Regions from separate parts of the Mesorhizobium sp. CNPSo 4688 genome, predicted to be linked through region 2. Evidence: predicted binding sites of a transcription regulator. Region 2 holds the regulator's gene; the other holds the start of a gene.
The links. Region 2 encodes PhoB, which activates phosphate uptake and scavenging genes when phosphate is short. Its sites were predicted from a motif close to TGTCATNNANCTGTCAT; they were not measured.

Region 1 (10,599 bases), on a different contig from region 2:
TGAAGCGCCCGGACGCCTTGCGGTCTCTGGCCTTGGATCGGCCAGTCCCGGGAGGGATCAGTTCGTGCCCTTGCCGCCACACCTGCCGGTGGCAACGTTGAAGTTGCCGCAGGACAGAGGCGCACGCCAATCCGAGATCAGGTCCTTGGAGTCGGGCAGATAATCGGACCACTCGTCGCCCATCACGAGGCCGGGCGTCTGCGACACGGTCTCGAACTGGCCGTCGGCCTGGATCTCGCCGATCAGCACCGGCTTGGTGATGTGATGGTTCGGCATCATCGTCGAATAGCCGCCGGTCAGGTTCGGCACGGACACGCCGACCATGGCGTCGATGACCTTGTCCGGATCGGTGGTGCCGGCCTTCTCGACCGCCTTCACCCACATGTTGAAGCCGATATAGTGGGCTTCCATCGGGTCATTGGTGGTGCGCTTGTCGTTCTTGATGAACTTGTGCCAGTCAGCGATGAACTTCTTGTTTTCCGGCGTGTCGACGCTCTCGAAATAGTTCCAGGCGGCGAGATGGCCGACCAGCGGCGCGGTGTCGAGACCGGCCAGTTCTTCCTCGCCGACCGAGAAGGCCATGACCGGGATGTCCTCGGCCTTGATGCCCTGGTTGCCGAGCTCCTTGTAGAAGGGAACGTTGGCGTCGCCGTTGACGGTCGAGACGACGGCGGTCTTCTTGCCGGCCGAACCGAATTTCTTGATCGCCGAGACTTCGGTCTGCCAGTCGGAGAAGCCGAACGGCGTGTAGTTGACCATGATGTCTTCGGCGGCGACGCCCTTGGCCTTCAGATAGGCCTCGAGGATCTTGTTGGTGGTGCGAGGATAGACATAGTCGGTGCCTTCCAGCACCCAGCGCTTCACCGAGCCGCCATCCTCACTCATGAGGTAGTCGACGGCTGGGATCGCCTGCTGGTTTGGCGCGGCGCCGGTGTAGAACACGTTGCGCTCGCTTTCCTCGCCCTCATACTGGACGGGATAGAACAGGATGTTGTCGAGTTCGGAAAACACCGGCAGCACCGATTTGCGCGACACCGAGGTCCAGCAGCCGAACACGGCGGCGACCTTGTCCTTCGAAATCAGCTCGCGTGCCTTTTCGGCGAAGAGCGGCCAGTTGGACGCCGGATCGACAACGACGGCTTCCAGCTTCTTGCCCAGCAGGCCGCCCTTGGCGTTCTGCTCTTCGATGAGCATCAGCATGGCGTCTTTCAACGTCGTCTCCGAAATCGCCATGGTCCCCGACAGCGAATGCAGAATGCCGACCTTGATCGTGTCTTCGGCGGCCTTGGCCGGAGACGACATCGACAGGCCGGCAGCGACCACGCCGGCCGAAAACATTTTTGTTATTGTCGCGAAATTACCCCTCATACCGAACACTCCCAAGCTGGTTGATTGCAGCGCAACCATGCAATGCAACAGCCGTGCCAAACGCAAACGCGACTCTCGGAAATGGGGGATAATCTAACGTTATCAGCCGATTATTATATTAGCCTAAAGAAAACAAAGGCAGCCGGTTAAAAATTGATTGAGGGAAATTTGCGCAGCGCACAAGGGTTTTGCCTAATTTTCGCCCAATTATGACAAGTGCCTAGATTTTGAACTCAGCCGCGGCATGCGGACGAACAATATTGCGGCACGGCGCAAAAATGGGGCAAGCTCACTCCGCAAACGAGTGACCCGATGACATCCCGTATCTCATGCATTTCCGGCATCCTGCTGCTGATGGCAACGAGCGAAGCCGCGCGCGCCGACTTCAGCGATGGCAAGCTGCCAGACGGCACCTATCACTGCGAAGTCTATCTGCTCGGCGCCTTCCTCAACCTCGGTGACATCACCATCAAGGGCAATGTCTATAGCGGCCCGGTGACGTTCGGCACCGCGCCGCAAGGCTATAACTATCAGATGAACGCCAATGGCGAGATCACCTGGCTAGGCCCGCTGGGCGGCTACACCACTGGCGGCAACACCGTCTCCATGACGCAAGCAACGCTGGACGGCGAGACCACCCCGTCGTTCGACATCATCCTGAGGCAGCCCGACGGCGCCTTCACCGCCTCGACCTGCACCAAGGGCTGAGCCGGGCCAACCACTCTTGCAGTCGCCTGCGCCAAAACCTTCCCCTCATGTCATGCGGATGTTGCCGAAGCAGACTAGGGCAGCGGTGCGCCGTAACATCCACCCTGAGAGGCAGACACCATGGCCAACGCACCGTCTTCATCCTCCCCCGTCATCCGCGACGTCATTGCCGAGCGCGTCTCGCGCCGGTCTCTTTTGAAAGGCAGTCTTGCCTCCGGCGCGCTGCTTGCCGGCGGCAGCTTTGTCGGCTCCTTGTTTGCCGGCGAAACGCATGCCGCGGCAGCGCAATCGACGCTCGGTTTTCCCGAGTTGAAGCGCGTCTATGACAAGACCCATGCCGCCGCTGAAGGCTATGAGACAACCGTCGTCGCGCGCTGGGGCGATCCGCTCGCCGCCGGCCTCGCCGAATTCGACGGGAACAAAGTCGCCGCCGACGAGCAGGAGAAACGCTTCGGTTACAACTGCGACTACATCGCCTTCATGCCGCTGCCCAAGGGCACGGTGAATTCCGACCACGGCCTGCTCTGCGTCAACAATGAATACATCTCGCCCAATGTGATGTTTCCCGGGATGACCGAGGACGATGCCGGCAAGACGATGACCAAGGAACAGGTCGATCTCGGCATGGCCGCGATGGGCCATTCCATCGTCGAAGTGCAGTTGAAGGACGGCAAGTGGGAAACCGTGGCCGACAGCCCGCTCAACCGCCGCATCACCGCCAACACTGAAATGACGGTTTCCGGGCCGGTCGCCGGCCATGCCTTGATGAAGACCACGGCCGACGCCACCGGCACCAAAGTGCTCGGCACCAGCTACAATTGCAGCGGCGGTTTTACCCCGTGGGGCACGGTGCTGACCTGCGAGGAAGGCGTGTCCGATATTTTCGGCGGCGATCCGAAGAGGGCACCGACCGCCGACCTGCTCGACCGCTACGGTTTCGACGGCTCCGACATCTATGGCCGCGGCCGGTTCCACGACCGCTTTAACCTCGACAAGGAACCAAACGAAGCCAACCGCTTCGACTGGGTGGTCGAGATCGACCCTTACGATCCGCAGTCCAAGCCGGCAAAGCGCACTGCACTCGGACGGATGTCGCATGAAGCGTCGACCGTGGTCCTCAACAAGGACGGCCGCGTCGTCGTCTATATGGGTGACGACGACTATTTCGAATACATGTACCGCTTCGTCTCGGCCAAGGCCTATGACAAGGCCAACCCGGCCTCTGGCGCCGATCTGCTCGATGACGGCGTGCTGTCGGTCGCCCGCTTCGATGCCGACGGCTCGATGACATGGCTGCCGCTGGTGCATGGCCAGGGCAAGCTCACCGCCGAGAACGGTTTTGCCGACCAGGCCGAAGTGCTGCTGAAGACGCGGTTTGCCGCCGACGCGCTCGGCGCCACGCCGATGGACCGGCCTGAGGACATCGAGACCAATCCGGTGACCGGCCGCGTCTATGCAGTGATGACCAAGAACAAGAAGCGCGACCAGTCGAAGGTCAATCCGGCGAACACCCGGCCGGAGAACCTCTGGGGCCATATCGTCGAACTGATCCCGCCCGGCGGGCGCGGCGCGGACGCCGACCACACGGCGGAAAAGTATGCCTGGGACCTGTTCGTGCTCTGCGGCAATCCGAAGGATGCAAAAGTCGGCGCCACCTTCCATCCCGATACGTCCGACAATGGCTGGTTCGTCTGCCCCGACAACATCACCTTCGACCCGGCCGGTCGGCTGTGGGTGGCGACCGACGGCGCCAATGATTTCGACCTGCCCGACGGCGTCTACGGCGTCGACACCGAAGGTGCGGCGCGCGGCCTGCCGAAACTGCTGTTCACCTGCCCGCACGGTGCTGAGGCGACCGGCCCATGCTTCACGCCGGACGGCACCACGCTGTTCCTGTCGGTACAGCACCCTGCGGAAGACGCCGAGACACTCGACAAGGTGCAGACGCTGTGGCCCGATTTCAAAGACGGCCAGTTGCCGCGGCCGTCCGTCGTCGCCATCCGCCGCAAGGACGGGCAGCCCGTCGGCGCCTAGTCAATCTCGGGAGATAAAAGTGCGGAACGCGCCCATGCGCGTTCCGCGTAGCGGTCCGGGAGGACGGCTCAGATCGTCTTGGCCGACATTTGCGCGGCGATGTATTCGGCCTGGCGAATCGCCAGCGACACGATGGTCAGCGTCGGGTTTTCCGCCGCACCGGTGGTGAACTGGCTGCCGTCCGACACGAACAGGTTTTTGATGTCATGCGCCTGGCCGTGCTTGTTGACGACGCCGTCTTCCGCCTTCTCGCTCATCCGGTTGGTGCCGAGATTGTGGGTCGAGGGGTAGGGCGGCGTGGGGAATGAGCGCGTCGCGCCAACCGCATCGTAAAGCGCTGTGGCCTGCTTGTAGGCATGGTTGCGCATCGCCGTGTCGTTGGGATGGTCGTCGAAATGCACGTCGGCGATCGGCATGCCGTGCGCATCCTTCTCGTCCTTGTGCAGCGAGATGCGGTTTTCCTCGCGCGGCATGTCCTCGCCGACGATCCACAGGCCGGCCATGTGGTCATAGTGGTCGAGCGCGGTGGTGAAGGAACGACCCCAGCCGCCGGGATTGAGGAAGGCGGCCATGAAGGGCAGACCGAGCGATAGCGTCTCGAACTCGTAGCCGCCGACAAAGCCGCGCGACGGGTCATGGCGCGCCTCGTCGCGGATGATGCCGGCCATGGTGGTGCCGCGATACATGTGCACCGGTCTGTCGAAGATGGCGTAGACCGAGCCGGTGGTGTGGCGCATGTAGTTCTTGCCGACCTGCCCCGACGAATTGGCAAGCCCGTGCGGGAATTTCGCCGACTCGGAGTTCAGCAGCAGGCGCGGGCTTTCGATCGAATTGCCGGCGACGGCCACGATGCGGGCCTTCTGCTCCTGCAGCTTGCCATCCTTGTCGGCATAGACGACGCCGGTCACCTTGCCTGAAGCGTCGTGGTTGATCTTGATCGCCATGGCATTCGGCCTGACTTCGAGATGACCTGTCGCCTCGCCCTTGGGAATCTCGGTGTAGAGCGTCGACCATTTGGCGCCCCATTTGCAGCCCTGGAAGCAGAAACCGGTCTGCTGGCAGGAGTTGCGGTCGTCGCGCTCGACCGAGTTGATGGCCATGTTGCCGGTATGGCATTCCTTGTAGCCGAGCTTGTCGGCGCCGGCCTTCAGCACCTTGAAGTTGTTGTTGCCGGGCAGCCGCGGCCAGTTGTTGGTGCCGGTAACGCCCATCTTGGCTTCGGCCTTGGCATAGTAAGGCTCCAGCTCGGCCAGCGTGACCGGCCAATCCAGCAGGTTGGCGCCCTCAATCTTTCCGTAGGTCGAAAGCGTCTTGAACTCATGCTCCTGGAAGCGCAGCGAGGCGCCGGCCCAGTGCGTGGTCGAGCCGCCGACCGATTTGACGATCCAGGCCGGCAAATTGGGGAAATCCTTCGACACCCGCCAGTCGCCGGACGTCGTGCGCTTGTCCGTCCAGGCGAGCTGGCTGAAGGAGGCCCACTCGTCGTTGATAAAGTCCTCATACTCGTGGCGGGCGCCGGCCTCGAGGATGACGACATCGACGCCTTTCTGGGCGAGTTCGTTGCCGAGCGTGCCGCCGCCGGCGCCGGAGCCGATGATGACGACGACATTGTCGTTCTTGAGATCAAATGAAGCTGCCATGGTTTCCTCCCATGAATTCCTGTTTGCGGGGGGTTCAAAACGACAAGGGCTCTAGAGCCACTCGATGTCGTCGAAACCGCGCGCGATGTAGCCGCCCCTGGAGTAGGACTCGCCCTCGTAGCCGAAGATCGGCCACACCTCCGGCTGGTTGTAGAGGCTGACGACGAGGCCGCCGCGAATGGACTGGAAGAACGGCGTCGCCTCGATCTGCTGCAGCACGGCGACGCGCTGCTCTTCCCAACCAAGGCCGCGATAGCCGCCCTCGCCCGACTTCTTGTCGAGGTCGGCGATGCCGTCTTCGATCATCGTCTTGTAGGCGGCGTCCTTGCCGGCCTGCTCGTCATGACCCTTCACGGCAATGGCGTAGTATTTGTCGGGCACCTGATCGTGCGGATAGATGTCGCGCGCCATCTGGATCAGCGTCGCCATGGTTTCGGGCTTGAGTGCGGATGTCTCGAGCCCCCAGGCATTTTCGGGGCTGATGACGGCGCTGCCGGAGACGACGAGCAGCGCGCCGATGCCACCGCGTCTGAGAAGTTCACGACGTGAGAGCCCGGGCTTTCCGTCATAGATCGTGACCATTTGTTCCTCCCTGCTTGCTATTTGCGCCCCTGAAGAGCGCCGTTGCTGGCGTCCGCGCGGCTGAGCGCGGCCGAATAATCCCCTACTGGAAGCGCCCTCCACGCTGCAGAACCTCGATCTTGTAGCCGTCGGGATCCTCGATGAAGAAAAAGCGGGCGATCCGCGTCCCGTCGCGGTTGAACTCGACGATCTTCTTCGGATTGAAGCCGAGCGCGCCGATTCGGTCATGCTCGCTGTCGAGGTCGGCGACCGAGACCGCCAGATGGCCGTAACCATCGCCAAGCCCATAAGGTTCGGTGCGGCCCTTGTTCACAGTGAGTTCGAGTTCGAACCCGGTTTCGGGGTTGGCGAGGTAAATCAGCGTGAATGTCTCGAAATCCAGCCTGTCGGCGACGTCGAGCCCGAAAGCGTTTCTGTAGAAATCGACGGATCGGGCCTCATCGAGAACCCGGATCATGGAATGGATCGCCTTCGCCAAATCAGTCTCCGTCGCTGCATGCTGGAGGCGATTATGGGCGGCACTGATAAAAGGTGGTGGCAGCCGGTTACCACGGCTAAATTTGCAATCGGTGCTATGTCTGCGCCTAAAGACCAAAGTCCGATTGCCGTTTGCGGCTTTCGGGCTGAAAATGGCTGGACAAAAATAGGATTGAAGGCGCGACTCATTGCGCCCAAAACCAATAATATCGGGAGGTAGGGAATGTGCAGGGTTTTTGCCGGCCAGGATCCGGAGGGCTACCGACAGATCAACCGGTCGATCCGCATCGACGGACACTCGACCAGCATCCAGCTTGAGGCGACATTCTGGGCATTGCTGGACGAGATCGCCGACAGCCAGGGCCTGACGACGCCGAAGTTCATCTCGAAACTCTATGACGAGGCGATCGAGATCAACGGCGCCATTCCGAACTTCGCCTCGATGCTGCGCACCACCTGCGCGCTCTATCTGCGCGGTCACCGGCCTGACATGGATGAGCTGACGCCGAAGCGCCAAGCCGCCTGAAGCTGGAGCGGTTCATCGTTTCGCGGAAACGCCGAACCGCTCCAGGTTTTTGTTTGACGCAATTCCCTAGGGAAAGCACAACGCGCTTTTCCCAGGAAAACCGTTTCACACTTTTCCTGGAATTGCTTATCCCTCGGCCGCAACCTCGAGCCCGAGCCGCGCCATGTCGGTGAACAGCGCCTGACGTTCGGAATAGGCGGTTAGCTCCTCGGTCACGATATTGTCGACGACGGTCAGCAGCGACAGCGCGCGGGCGCCGAAATGCGCCGCGATGCGGTAGAGCGCGCTGGTTTCCATGTCGACGGCAAGCGCGTCAAGCGCCTGTGCCTCAGCGAATCGAGCGCGCCCTTCCGGGTGATAGAATACATCGCTGCAGATGGTCAGCCCTGCCTGATGGTCGATGCCGAGTTGAGCGGCGCAGGCCAAGGCGTGGGCGAACAGGCCCGGATCGGGCCCGGCAGCGGCATCGTAGAGGCCGAAGACCTGGCCGCTTCGCTCGCTTTCGGCGCGCACCGATTGTGAGATCACCACGGAACGCAGCGGCACATCGGCGGTCAGACCACCGCAGGTTCCGGTGCGGATCAGTGTCTTGACGCCGTGGAAGTCCAGCAGCTCATGCACATAGACCAGGAAGGACGGGACACCGATCCCGGTGGCCTGGATGCTGACGGGACGACCGCGATAGAGGCCGGTAAAGCCCAGCGCGCCCCGGCGACGGTTGACGCAGCGCGGCGCCTCCAGAAACGTCTTCGCCATCCACTCGGCGCGCTGCGGATCGCCCGGCAACAGCACCGTTGCGGCATAGTCACCCTTAGCTGCCTCGTTGTGCGGCGTCACGACATGCTCCCCAAAACCCGCGCCCCTTTCGCCTGCAATCATGGCAGCGTCACGTCATTGCGCAAGCGGTGAATTAGGGAGATCTAAAGCGCGTCGCTTGCGACGCACTTTAGGCTTTTGTTTTATGCATGTCGTTTTCTCAAAACCGGGGCCACTTTTGAGCGACATGCATCAGGATTCGAGCACGTCCTTGACGACGGTGGCCAGTTGTTTGAGCGAGAATGGCTTCGGCAGGAAGCCGAATTGCGCGTCGGGCGGCAGGTTCCGGGCGAAGGCATCTTCGGCATAGCCGGACACGAAGACAAACTTGATGTCGGGCTGGCGCTTGCGCAATTCGCCAAGCAGCGTCGGTCCGTCCATCTCCGGCATCACCACGTCGGACACAACGATATCGACCTTGCCGCCGAGCGCTTCGAAGACTTCCAGCGCCTCGACGCCCGAGGACGCCTCGTGCACGGTGTAGCCGCGCGAGGTCAGCGCCCGCGAGCCGCCCATGCGCACGGCGTCCTCATCCTCGACCAGCAACACGGTGGCCGAGCCCGACAGGTCCTTGCCGGGATCGGCGGCTTTCACCGGGGCTGCCGGCGCTTCGCCGACTTCACCCGGCTTCTTCGCCTCGGCTATATGGCGCGGCAGGAAGATACGGAAGGTCGAGCCCTTGCCGACTTCGGAATCGCAGAAGATGAAGCCGCCGGTCTGCTTGATGATGCCGTAGACCATCGACAGGCCGAGTCCCGTGCCCTTGCCGACTTCCTTGGTGGTGAAGAAGGGCTCGAAGATCTTCTTCAGCACGTCCGGCGCAATGCCTGAACCGGTATCCTCGACCTCGACCACGACATAGTCGGCCGGGGTGAGTTCGCGGTAGGCAAAGCTCTTGCACTCTTCGGCCGTGACATTTCGGGTGCGCACGGTGAGATCGCCGCCGGCCGGCATGGCGTCGCGCGCATTGACCGCGAGATTGACCACCACCTGCTCGAACTGGCCGATGTCGACCTTGACCGGCCACAGGTCGCGGCCATGGTCGACCTTCAGCTTGATGTCGTTACCGACCAGGCGGGCAAGCAGCATCCTGAGGTCGGCAAGCACGTCGGTCAGGTTCAGCACTTCCGGCCGCAGCGTCTGCTTGCGAGAGAAGGCGAGCAGCTGCCGCACCAGCGAGGCCGCCCGGTTGGCGTTCTGCTTGATGTTCATGATGTCGGGAAAGGACGGGTCCGACGGGCGATGATTGGTCAACAAAAGGTCCGACGCCATGATGATGGCGGTCAGCACATTGTTGAAGTCGTGGGCAATGCCGCCGGCGAGCTGGCCGACTGCCTGCATTTTCTGGCTTTGCGCCATCTGGCCCTCGAGCGCCTTCTGCTCGGTGGTGTCGACGGCATAGACGATGGCCGATTCCTCTGCACCCTCGCCGCCGGTGCCGTCGGCGACCGCGTTGACGTAGAAGCGGATGTGGCGCTCCTCATTGCCGGGCAGCAGCGTGTCGATCGGCTCGATGTCGGCCTGCCTCAGCCGCGCCTTTTCGAAGGCGGCGGCAAAGGCCGGGCGATCGCGCTCGTGGATGACGGTATCCAGCCGCACGCGGCGGTCGACGGCATCGCGATCGACGACGGAGGAAAACAGCGACAGGAACGGCGCGTTGGTGCGCAGGATGCGGCCGCTGGCGTCGACGCCGGCAATCGCCATCGGCGTCGAGTTGAAGAAGCGGGTGAAGCGCACTTCCGACGCGCGCAGGTCGGCGGACGCGTCCTCCCCTTGCGTGCGGTTGAGCACGATGGTGCGCGTCGGGCCGTTGGTCCCCTCGCGGCTGGCCGAAACGCGGTGCATGAAGCGCACCGGCAGCGCTTCGCCTGTTGTCGTCGTCAGATCGAGGTCGATGACGGCGTTGCGGGTGGTGCCGGGATCGGCCTTGACCGAGCGCACCAGCGCCATGCCGTCGCCGGCGACGATTTCCGGCAGCGTGACCGCGCCGGGCGTGAAGCTCGCGAGGTCAATGCCCAGCCATTCGGCGAGCGTGGCGTTGATGTAGGTGACGCGGCCCTCCTGGTCGGCCGAGAAGAAGCCGGCCGGCGCGTGGTCGAGATGGTCGATGGCCTTCTGCAGGTCAAGGAAGAAACGCTCCTGCTCTGCCCGTTCCTGCGAGATATCGGCGAGCTGCCAGGCGAGCATGGGCAGCCGCTGGCCGGGAACGCTGAAAGTGCGGGCCCGCGCCCGGTACCAGCGCGCGCCGGGTTCGGCGCCGGGCCGGATCGACTGCGCCAGCCGGAATTCGCCGTCGCCGGCCTGGCCGTCGCGCAGGCCCGAGGCCAGCCGGTATACGGTCACCGAGGCTTCGGGAACATCGGAAAGCAGGCCTTCGACCGTCTTCAGATCAGCTGCCGACGCGGCACCGGTCATCTCGGCATAGGCGCGATTGGCGTAGACGACGCG
Region 2 (10,599 bases):
GCTCAACGTTCCCACGGCCGAAGGCATCCGCTGGTTCCAGGTCTGGGTCGATGCCGATCGCGGCGATGGTGGCGATGTTCAGGGCGTTGTCACCACAATGGTCGAGACAACCGAGCAGAAACGCCGCGAACAGACGTTGAAGACGCTGCTGCGCGAGGTCAGCCACCGCTCCAAGAACCTGTTGGCCATTATCCAGAGCATTGCCACACAGACCGGCCGCTATTCCGAGACATCGGACGATTTCCTGACGCGCTTTCGCGGCCGGTTGCAGTCACTCGCCTCCTCCCAGGATCTGGTGACGTCATCGAACTGGCGAGGTGCCGCGCTGCGCGAACTAGTCCGTGGCCAGGTCGTGCGCTATGGCGCCGATCCCGCGCAGAGCCTGCGCTTCAATGGCGTCAATCCCTACCTCAATCCCAACGCTGCTCTTCATATCGGCCTGGCCATGCACGAGCTCGCAGTCAATTCATTCAGTTACGGCGCCTTGGCGCGGCCGGATGGCTTCGTCGAGGTAACCGCCAATCTGTCGAGCGTCACGGAGGCCGCTGATAAGCCGGCTTTGTCGCTGACCTGGGTCGAGGCTATTGTCGCCAATGACAACAGGCGCACCGAGAAACGCTTCGGCAGCGTTGCTCTCGAACGCGTTGTGCCGGTATCGCTGAACGGCACGGCGACGCTGGAAATCACCGGCGACCGCCTCGAATATCGGCTTCTCGTTCCGCACGGCAATTTCGAAACCGAGTGAGCGGCCGGATTTGCCTCAGAGCAATTCCGTCCCGAATTGCGTCAAACAGAGAGCCCAGAGCGCCGGATCCCTTAACCGGCTGTTCACCATAAAGTCTGATGCTGAGGCTCCCAGAGATTGCCGGCTCTTGACCGATTCAACCGACGCTTCGGCCGTGGCTTGCGACCCAACTATGGGAGGAATGGATCTTGACGGTTGCCGATATGAACAGGCTGGAGCAGGCCGCCCGCGTTTCGATGAGCGGCTTTCAGGATCCTGATGCATCCGCCTCGCCGGCGCCGCACGCCTGGCATCCCTTGCTTCGCTTCGCCGCTGTCGCGCTCGTCGCCGCCATCGTTCTGATCGTGGCGTCGCAGCTGGGGCTGAGCCACGTTCGCTTCGGGTTCACGCTGCTCCCAAATCTGGCTAGGCTGAAGGCTGGTCTGGCTCCTGGCCAAGCCGATTATTAACCTCCCCAGCTTGCATCACAGGAACTTTGACGACTGTTGACCGTTCTTATGGCGAGAGGATCTTTCGCCGTGGAACACATCGCCGCTTTGCTTCTGGTTATCGGCTGTTCAAACAGCATGACCGAATGCCGCGAACTGCCGGTGCCGGTCAGCGTGTTCGAGACTGCGGACGCATGCACCGCCGAGCGGCCTTTCGCCATGGGCGACGTGCAGGGCCAGGCTGAGCACGTCGTTTCCAAATGTCTTGCCGTCGACCCGGCACTCGAGGACGACTACGACCAGATCGTCTGGAACGTGCGCCCGGACGGTTCGCTCGACGCATCCTTGCAGATTTCCAACGTCACGGTCGCGTCGAATGTATCGCGCCCAGAAAAAGACTATCTTAGCCAACAATAAGATCGAGCGGGCAAAGGCCGTCATTTCATGCTAAATGGCGGCTGAAGCTTATTAAAGTGAGGACGAAAGTGAGGAGAGACTCTATGCAGAAATTGATTATTGCCATGGTTGCCGTGGTCGCCGTCAGCGGCTGCAGCACGACCGAGCAGGACGTGGGTGTCGGTACGTTGGTTGGCGCCGGCGTCGGCGGCCTGGTTGGCGGTGGCAAGGGTGCGCTCATCGGCGCAGCCGTTGGTGCCGGTTCCGGTCTGCTGGTGCGCAACCTGCGCAATGGTTATTGCCAGTATCGCGACAATCGCGGCCGGCTCTACACCGCTCGCTGCTGATCCGCTTCAAAAGCGTCAAACAATCGAGACGGAGACCGGTTAGCCGGTCTCCGTTTGTTTGCCTGTGCCGGGCGGCGGAATCCTGATTTCCACGGTAAGCCCGTCGGCGCGAAAATCTCTGGCGATCGTGCCTCGCAATTCGCGCGTGACATTGAGATCGATCAGCTTAGTGCCGAAGCCGGTCTTGACCGGCGCTTCGAGTTGCTTCTGCCCGGCTTCGCGCCAGTTCAGAACCAGCATCCTGTCGGATCCGCGCCCCTGGAACGACCAGTCGACCTTCAGCGCGCCGACCGAATTGCCGGCCTCGCCATATTTCAGCGCATTCGTCGCCAGTTCGTGGAAAGTCAGCCCAAGCGCCTGCGTTGTCGTCTCGTCGAGCAGCACCTGAGGGCCTGACAATATTCCTTCCGGAAGCTCCTTGCCGAACACCTGGCCAAGCTCGATCCGCAAGAGATCGCCAAGGTCGGCCTTCTGCCACCGCGAGCGCGTCAGCATGTCCTGGGACGCCGCCATTGCCTGCAGGCGGGCCGAGAAGGAAGAGGAGAACTCCTTTACGTCGGTGGCGTGCGCTGCTGTCTGGCGCGCGATCGCCAGCACCCGCGTAATCGAATTCTTGATCCGATGCTTCATCTCCTGCAGCATCAGATCCTTTTCGAGCAGGCTCTTTTCCGTCGTCTCGTGCAACAGCGACTTGGCGTCATAGGCACGCTCCTGGTAGCGCGCCACCAGCGCGATCGCGCCCGCCAGGAGCAACCCCAACAGGCCGAGCATCACCGGAATAGCGCGTGAAGACGGCTGCGAGAAAGCGCTGGTCGGCCGAAACAGCACCGTCCACGGCCGGCCGGCGACGATGATCTTGCGCGTCACCAACAGTCTGTCGCCGAAGCTCGCAACCGGCGGCGTTTCCGACTGGAACAGAAGATTGCCGGCGTCGACCTTGCCGTCATAGACCTCGGTGTTGACCGGCAGCAGCGGCGTGCGGCTGAGCGCGGTCTGGAACAGGTCGCGGGCGCGGAAAGCGGCGTAGAGAAAGCCTGATGTCGACGACCTGGAGGCGTTAATGCCATCCGGCGCGGTTTCGACATTGAGCCTGACGAAGACCAGGAAGCCGGTAAAGGTCTGTGCCGCGCCCGTGCCTTGGCCGAGTTGCACCAGACCGCTTGCATGCTGTGCGTCATCGGCCATCGCCTTTTCGATCGCTTCGCGCCGCGCCGGTTCGGTGAACATGTCGTAGCCGATGGTCGACTCGTTGGCAGGATCGAGCGGCTCGAACAGCACGACGGGGGTGCGCCAGGACTGTGCCGTGTCCGGATAGACAGCGTGGGGTACGCCACGGTCGCGCAACATGTCGCGCTCGACCGCCGCTTCGTCGCCGGTTTTTGCCAACCTCAGATAGCCTATGCCGCGCAGGCCGGCGAAATTGCTGTCGAGGTCGAGCGCGCTGAAGAAGGCCTTGAATTCGCTTCGCGAAATCTCACCATTGCGGGCGTCGAACAGCGCCTGCGTCGAGCGCAGCAGCGACAGATGCAGGTCGATGCGGCTTTCGATGCGGTTGAGCGCATCGTCGGCCGTCGCCTCGAATTTGATCCGTGCCGCCTCCTGGGTGGCGAAGTAGGCGAAGCCTGCCATCGTCATGCTGATCAGCGCGACGGCAATGAAGGCGACGATCGGGAAAAACTTCTTCAAAGGATGCTGCGGCCCATGGATTTAGGACCTTTATGGCATGTCACCGCGCTAACACAATGGCGAGGCCAAACCATCGTGACAGCTGGCACATCACGTTCCAAATATTAGCCGGCTTATCGATCGCGCATCGGAGAAGATAACCGCCGGTGATGGCGCTTGTCTCAGGCGGCGATCTTCAGCGCGCCCGGCCCGGGAATGGCGCCAGGCGGACACTTGCCGAGGATGATCATGCCGAGCACCTCGTCCTGGGTGACGTCGGTGGTGCGCGCGGTGCCGACGACCTGGCCGTTCTTCATCACGCAGACGCGGTCGGCAAGCTCGAACACGTCATGGATGTCGTGGCTGATCAGGAAGATGCCGATGCCGTCCGACTTGAGCTGCTTGACCAGCTCGCCGACCTGCGCCGTTTCCTGCGGACCAAGAGCCGCCGTCGGTTCGTCCATGATCAGGATGCGGGCGTTGAACAGGATGGCGCGCGCGATCGCCACCGATTGGCGCTGGCCGCCCGACAGCTTGATCACCGGCTCCTTGAAGCGCTGGAAACGCGGATTGAGCCGGCCCATGACCTTGCGCGCCTCGGCTTCCATGGCGACATCGTCGAGCGTACCCCAGCCGGTCATCAGCTCACGGCCGAGGAAGAGGTTGGCGGCGGCGTCGACATTGTCGGCCAGCGCCAGCGTCTGATAGATGGTTTCGATTCCGTATTTCTTGGCGTCGCGGGGGTTGGAGATCGAGGCCTCTTGGCCGTTGACGAATATCTGGCCCGCGTCGCGCTTGTAGGCGCCCGACAGGATCTTGATCAGCGTCGACTTGCCGGCGCCGTTATGGCCGAGCAGCGCCATGACCTCGCCCGGGAAAAGATCGATGGACGCATCGTCGACGGCGCGGATGCCGCCGAAGGCGATCGAGATGTTGCGCATGTCGATCAGCGCTGTGCCCGTGGGAGCAGTTTTTTCCATGATCGTTCCTCCCCTAGACCCGCTTGCGGTAGACGGTGTCGAGCCACACGGCGATGACCAGCACGGCGCCAACGACGATGCTCTGCAGCGGCGAGTCGATGCCGAGCAGCACCATGCCGGATTGCAGCGACTGCATCAGAAGCGCGCCGAGCATGGCGCCCATCACCGTTCCGGCGCCGCCGGCCAGCGACGTGCCGCCGATGACGGCGGCGGCGATGACCAGCAGCTCGTCCAGCGTGCCCAGTGCGTTGGTCGACGCGTTGAGGCGGGCCGACGAGATCGCCGCGCTGATCGCCGCCAGCACCCCCATGATCATGAACACCTTCATGGTCACCCAGCGCGTGTTGATGCCGGCAAGTTCTGCTGCTTCCGGATTGCCACCGATGGCGAAGACATAGCGGCCGAAACGCGTGCGCTTGGTGATGAAGGTCATGATGATGCCCGTGGCCACCGCCATCAGCACCGGTATGGCGATTCCATGCGCGATAAACAGCCCGCCTTCGGGAAGGGTGATGCCGTTCTGCAGCGCATACTGGCGCACGATGCCGATCGGCCATGGATAGGAATTGGCGATCCAGACGGCGCCGAGGATGGCCGCGCAAGCGACCACGCCAAGCAAGGTCTCGGCCCACACGGGGCGCAGTGGAAAGCTGAACCGCTTGCGCTGCGAGCGGCCGTTGAGCAGCGCGAAGGCAACCGCCGCACAGGCGACGATGCCGACGATCCAGCTGGCGGTAGCGCCGATCGAGCCGCGTGGTCCGCCACCCATCAGCTGGAAGGTGGCGTCGAGTGGCGCGACCGTGCGCCCGCTGGTAATCAGCCATGCCATACCGCGCCACACCAGTAGGCCGCCCAGCGTCACGATGAAAGCCGGAACCTCCATATAGGCGATGATGAAGCCCTGGAACGCGCCGATCAGCAGACCAAGCGCCACGCCGGCGGCCAGCGCGATGATCCAGAGCCATGGATTTCCAAGCTGGAAGCCGATGACGCGAATGAGGAATTCGGCCTGCGCCACGCCCATGATCATACCGATCACGCCTTCGACGGAGCCAACCGAAAGGTCGATGTTGCGCATGACGATGACCAGCACCATGCCGGTCGCCATGATCGCGACCGAGGAGGTCTGCACCGACAGGTTCCACAGATTGCGCGGCGTCAGGAAAAGCCCGCCCGACAGGATGTGTATGCCGACCCAGATGACCAGCAGGGCGCCGACCATGCCGAGCATGCGCGTGTCGAGTTCGGTAGCCTTGAGGAACCGCCCGACGGCGCTGAGCTCGGATGCGCGCGCCCGGTCCGCGGCAGTGCTGGCGACCGGCTGATTAGAGGTCGTGTCGGTCATGCTATCCTCCCACCGGTTTGCCGTCTGGCGCGGATGCCGGAACATGGATGCTATTTGCTTTCCGTGGTCATTTGAAGCGGAAAGCCCTTGGAGAAACGCCGCGGCTTTTGGGCCGCGGCGCCGAGATTTCGAACCGATAGCGGTCCGGTTTTAGTTGCAGGCTGCAACGCTGCCGGCAGTGACGCCGGCGCAGACTTCGTCCTTCTTGATCCACCCGGCGTCGATGACGACGTTGAGGTTGTCCTTGGTGATGGCAACCGGGGTCAGGAACAGCGACTTGACGGTGTTGCCGCCGGGCGTGGTGAAGTCCTTGGCGCCGGCAATGTCGCTTGTCTTCTTGCCGTCGGCCAGCTGCGAAGCGATCTCGGCGGCGTTCTTGCCGAGCTCGCGCGCGTCCTTCCACACCGACACGGTCTGCGTACCGAGCGCGATGCGGTTCAGCGCGGCATGGTCGCCGTCCTGGCCCGAAACCGGAACCGTTCCGGCCAGGCCCTGCGCCGTCAGCGCCGCGACGACGCCGCCGGCGGTGCCGTCATTGGCCGCAACCACCGCATCGACCTTGTTGTCGTTGGCGGTCAGGAACTGCTCCATGTTCTTCTGGGCGTTGGCGGGCAGCCAGCCATCCGTGTAAGCCTCGCCGACATTCTTGATCTTGCCCGAGTCGATGGCTTCCTTGAGCACTTCCATCGAGCCGGCGAACAGGAAATCGGCATTCGGATCGGCACCCGAGCCCTTGATGAAGACATAGTTGCCTTCCGGCTTGGCCTTGAACACTTCGCGGGCCTGCATGCGGCCGACTTCCTTGTTGTCGAAGGTCAGATAGAAGACGTCCTTGTTCTCGATCAGACGGTCATAGCCGACGACCGGAATGCCTTCGTCCAGTGCCTTCTGCACCGCCGGGCCGATGGCCGAGGCGTCCTGCGCCAGGATGATCAGCGAGTTGGCGCCCTGCGAGATCAGGCTCTCGACGTCGGTCAACTGCTTGCCGGGATTGGACTGCGCGTCGGCGGAAATGTACTTGTCGCCGGCCGCCTCGATCGCCGCCTTCATCGCCGCTTCGTCGGTCTTCCAGCGCTCTTCCTGGAAGTTCGACCACGACACGCCGATGACCTTGTCCTTCGCCTGCGCGACCGACACCAGCGTCAGCGACATGGCGACACCCGCCAGCATGGCGGCTGCAAATCTGTTCATGATAATCCTCCCTGCGCCGCGCGCGGCGCGACAAAACTGGCCCGAAGGCCGGCACACAGAGGCTCTATTTTTTCGAGCCTCGAAAAAATACTGGTCCATCGGCGAGGCGCTGTCAACATCGATTCTGATGGATTCTGATGGCTTCGCGGAATTTTTTCGAGACCCGCAATAAACAATGACAGCGCGGCCTGCTTCTGCCAATATTTGGCTGGTACCACCGAACGCCTTCACTATCATGAGGCGCGAGGAGGACCGGGAGGAAAACAAAAACGATGTCGGTTGGAATCCGCCACGACGACCTGCGCCGTCGCAACCGCGCGATGGTGATTTCGGCCGTGCGCCGGGCAGGCCAACCGTCGAGGACCGAGATTGCGGCGACCACCGGTCTCAGCCACTCGACCATATCGGCGATCTCGTCTGATCTGATTCAAGAAGGCATCCTGGCCGAGAGCAAGCCTGGCGAGACCGGTGCGCTGAAACGCGGCCGGCCCCAGGTTGGCCTTGCGCTCAACCCGGAAGCCGCCGCGGTGATGACCGTGGTGCTGTCGCTGAATTTCCTTTCCGTCACCGTCATCGACTATGCCGGCCAGGTGGTCGCCGAGGAGCAGCGCCGGCTGGATACGCTGACTATGCCGCGCGACGAGCTGATCGGCGAATGCACGGCAATCGTGCGGCGGCGGCTCGAGGATCCCGACCTCGATGTTCAGAGCATTGCCCGCATTGCCATGGGCATCCAGGGCATCACCGATTCGCAGGCGCGCGCCATGCTGTGGTCGCCGATCACGCCGCTGACCGACATTGCCTTCGCCGACATACTGGAAGCGGAGTTCGGTATTCCGGCCACCATGGAAAACGATTGCAACATGATGGCAGTGGCGCTGCAATGGCGCCAGCCTGAGCGCTACCGCGACAATTTCATCGCTATCCTGCTCTCGCACGGCATCGGCATGGGGCTGGTGCTGAAGGGCGAATTGTTCACCGGCACCCATTCCTCGGGCGGCGAGTTCGGCCACATGATCCACCGGCCCGGCGGCGCGCTGTGCCGTTGCGGGCGGCGCGGCTGCGTCGAGGCCTATGCCGGCAACTACGCCATCTGGCGCAGCGCCAAAATGATGAGCGAGGATGCCGAACCGGTCGATGTCGGCGACGCCGACATGCGGGCGCTCGCCACACGTGCCCGCGAGACCGATGGCCCCGAGCGCGAAGCCTACCGCAAGGCCGGCGAGGCGCTTGGCTTCGGCCTCGGCAGCCTGTTCGCGCTGATCGATCCAGCACCTGTCGCCATGGTCGGAGTCAGCGCCGCCGCGTTCGATCTGATCGAACCGGCATTGCGCGAGGCGATTGCCCAGACCGCCGGCGGCCAGCACTCGAAATCGATTTCCTTCGACACCGAGCCCAACGAACTGCCGCTGATCCGCGAAGGCTGCGCCATGCGCGCGCTCGGCTTCGTCGACCAGGAGATTTTCGCACCGGGCATTCAGGCGAAAGCGGGCAAGCATGTCGCCTGAAAGGCCGGCAACAGTGCGGCGTGCCTAATCTTCCCGGATAGCGTAGCCGGCGCCGCGAATGGTGCGGATCACATCCGGCATGCGGCCATTGTTGACCGCCTTGCGCAGGCGCCCGACATGCACGTCGACGGTGCGCTCGTCGATATAGATCGTCTCGCCCCAGACATTGTCGAGCAGCTGGCTGCGCGAGAACACGCGGCCGGGATGGCGCATCATGAATTCGAGCAGGCGGAACTCGGTCGGTCCGAGCCTGATTTCGCTCTTCTTGCGGTAAACGCGGTGCGATTCACGATCGAGCACGATGTCGCCGACCTTGAGCACGCTGGACAGCACTTCCGGCTTTGCGCGGCGCAGCAGCGCTTTCACGCGCGCCATGAATTCCGGCGTGGAAAACGGCTTGACCAGATAGTCGTCGGCGCCGGTGGACAGGCCACGCACACGGTCGCTCTCCTCGCCGCGCGCGGTCAGCATGATGATTGGCAGCCGTTCGGTCTCGGGCCGCATGCGCAGCCGGCGACAGAGCTCGATGCCGGACACCGCCGGCACCATCCAGTCGAGCACCAGCAGATCGGGAACGTTTTCCTGCAGCCGGATTTCGGCCTCGTCGCCGCGCGTCACCACCTCGACCTGGTAGCCTTCGGATTCGAGGTTGTAGCGGAGAAGCACGCCCAGCGGCTCCTCGTCCTCCACGACCATGATGCGTGGCGCGATCATCAGCAGTTCACCCTTGTCAGGCCGAAGTGGCCATCGCCGTCTCGTCCTGCTTCGGGCGATTGGCGGGCAATTGCTGGCCGGTCAGCACATAATACGCATTTTCAGCGATGTTGGTGACATGATCACCGATGCGCTCCAGATTCTTGGCGCAGAACAGAAGATGCGTGCAGGCAGTGATGTTGCGCGGGTCTTCCATCATATAGGTCAAGAGTTCACGAAACACCGACGTGTATTTGACGTCGATGCGCTCGTCCTCATTCCTGAGCTTTGCCAGCGCAGCCGCATCCGCGGCGGCATATTCCTCGACCACCCCTTGCACCTGGATCAGCACCAGCTGCGCCATTGCATCGATGGAATGCGAGAGGTCGCGCGGCGTGACGCTGAGGCCGACGGTGCCGACGCGCTTGGCGATGTTCTTGGCAAGGTCGCCGATGCGCTCGAGGTCGCCGGCCATACGGATCGAGCCCACCACGGCGCGCAGATCGTTGGCCACCGGCTGGCGCTTGGCGATGAGCGTGATGGCGCGATCGTCGAGTTCCCGCTGGCGCGCGTCCATGATGGCATCGTCGGACACGACACGTTGCGCCAGCGCATTGTCGGAATTGAGCAACGCTTTGGTCGAGCCGCTGACCATCGACCCGGCCAGATCGCCCATGTCGCGGATCAGCTTGCTGATCTGGCCCAACTCTTCATCGAAGGAGGCGACGGTATGTTCACCCATGATCGTGGTCCTCGTGCCTGAAAATTCAACCGCTGGACGGCTCAGCCGAAGCGGCCGGTAATGTAGTCCTGGGTGCGCTTGTCGTCGGGATTGGTGAACATCTTGTCGGTGGCGCCCTCCTCGACCAGGTAGCCGAGGTGGAACATCGCCGTGCGCTGCGACACGCGCGCTGCCTGCTGCATCGAGTGGGTGACGATGACGATGGTGTAGTTCTGGCGCAGTTCGTCGATAAGTTCCTCGACGCGTGCGGTGGCGATCGGATCGAGCGCCGAGCAGGGCTCGTCCATCAGGATCACTTCCGGCGACACCGCGATGGCGCGCGCGATGCACAGGCGCTGCTGCTGGCCGCCGGACAGGCCGGTGCCCGGCTCCTGCAGGCGGTCCTTGACCTCGTTCCAGATCGCCGCCTTCTTCAGGCTGGACTCGACGATCTGGTCCATGTCGGACTTGCGCTTGGCCAGCCCATGGATGCGCGGGCCGTAGGCAACGTTCTCGTAGATCGACTTCGGGAACGGATTGGGCTTCTGGAACACCATGCCGACGCGAGCCCTGAGTTCGA

Region 1: a site for PhoB is predicted at 2,125-2,141, ahead of AC04SH_RS01770 (PhoX family protein). Genes of this name have one in related genera too.

The regions. Positions count from the first base shown of each region.
Region 1 is NZ_JBWLUY010000001.1:334,208-344,806, forward strand. Features, by position in the region: gene urtA (urea ABC transporter substrate-binding protein) at 58-1,368, opposite strand; gene AC04SH_RS01765 (hypothetical protein) at 1,681-2,076, shown strand; gene AC04SH_RS01770 (PhoX family protein) at 2,197-4,110, shown strand; gene AC04SH_RS01775 (GMC family oxidoreductase) at 4,179-5,750, opposite strand; gene AC04SH_RS01780 (gluconate 2-dehydrogenase subunit 3 family protein) at 5,802-6,332, opposite strand; gene AC04SH_RS01785 (VOC family protein) at 6,415-6,810, opposite strand; gene AC04SH_RS01790 (ribbon-helix-helix domain-containing protein) at 7,033-7,335, shown strand; gene AC04SH_RS01795 (purine-nucleoside phosphorylase) at 7,462-8,172, opposite strand; gene cckA (cell cycle histidine kinase CckA) at 8,344-10,599, opposite strand, start outside.
Region 2 is NZ_JBWLUY010000010.1:204,359-214,957, forward strand. Features, by position in the region: gene AC04SH_RS20740 (sensor histidine kinase) at 1-745, shown strand, start outside; gene AC04SH_RS20745 (hypothetical protein) at 934-1,194, shown strand; gene AC04SH_RS20750 (hypothetical protein) at 1,264-1,590, shown strand; gene AC04SH_RS20755 (YMGG-like glycine zipper-containing protein) at 1,674-1,916, shown strand; gene AC04SH_RS20760 (CHASE domain-containing protein) at 1,956-3,602, opposite strand; gene AC04SH_RS20765 (ATP-binding cassette domain-containing protein) at 3,764-4,561, opposite strand; gene AC04SH_RS20770 (sugar ABC transporter permease) at 4,575-5,906, opposite strand; gene xylF (D-xylose ABC transporter substrate-binding protein) at 6,057-7,097, opposite strand; gene AC04SH_RS20780 (ROK family protein) at 7,370-8,605, shown strand; gene phoB (phosphate regulon transcriptional regulator PhoB) at 8,630-9,319, opposite strand; gene phoU (phosphate signaling complex protein PhoU) at 9,336-10,040, opposite strand; gene pstB (phosphate ABC transporter ATP-binding protein PstB) at 10,082-10,599, opposite strand, start outside.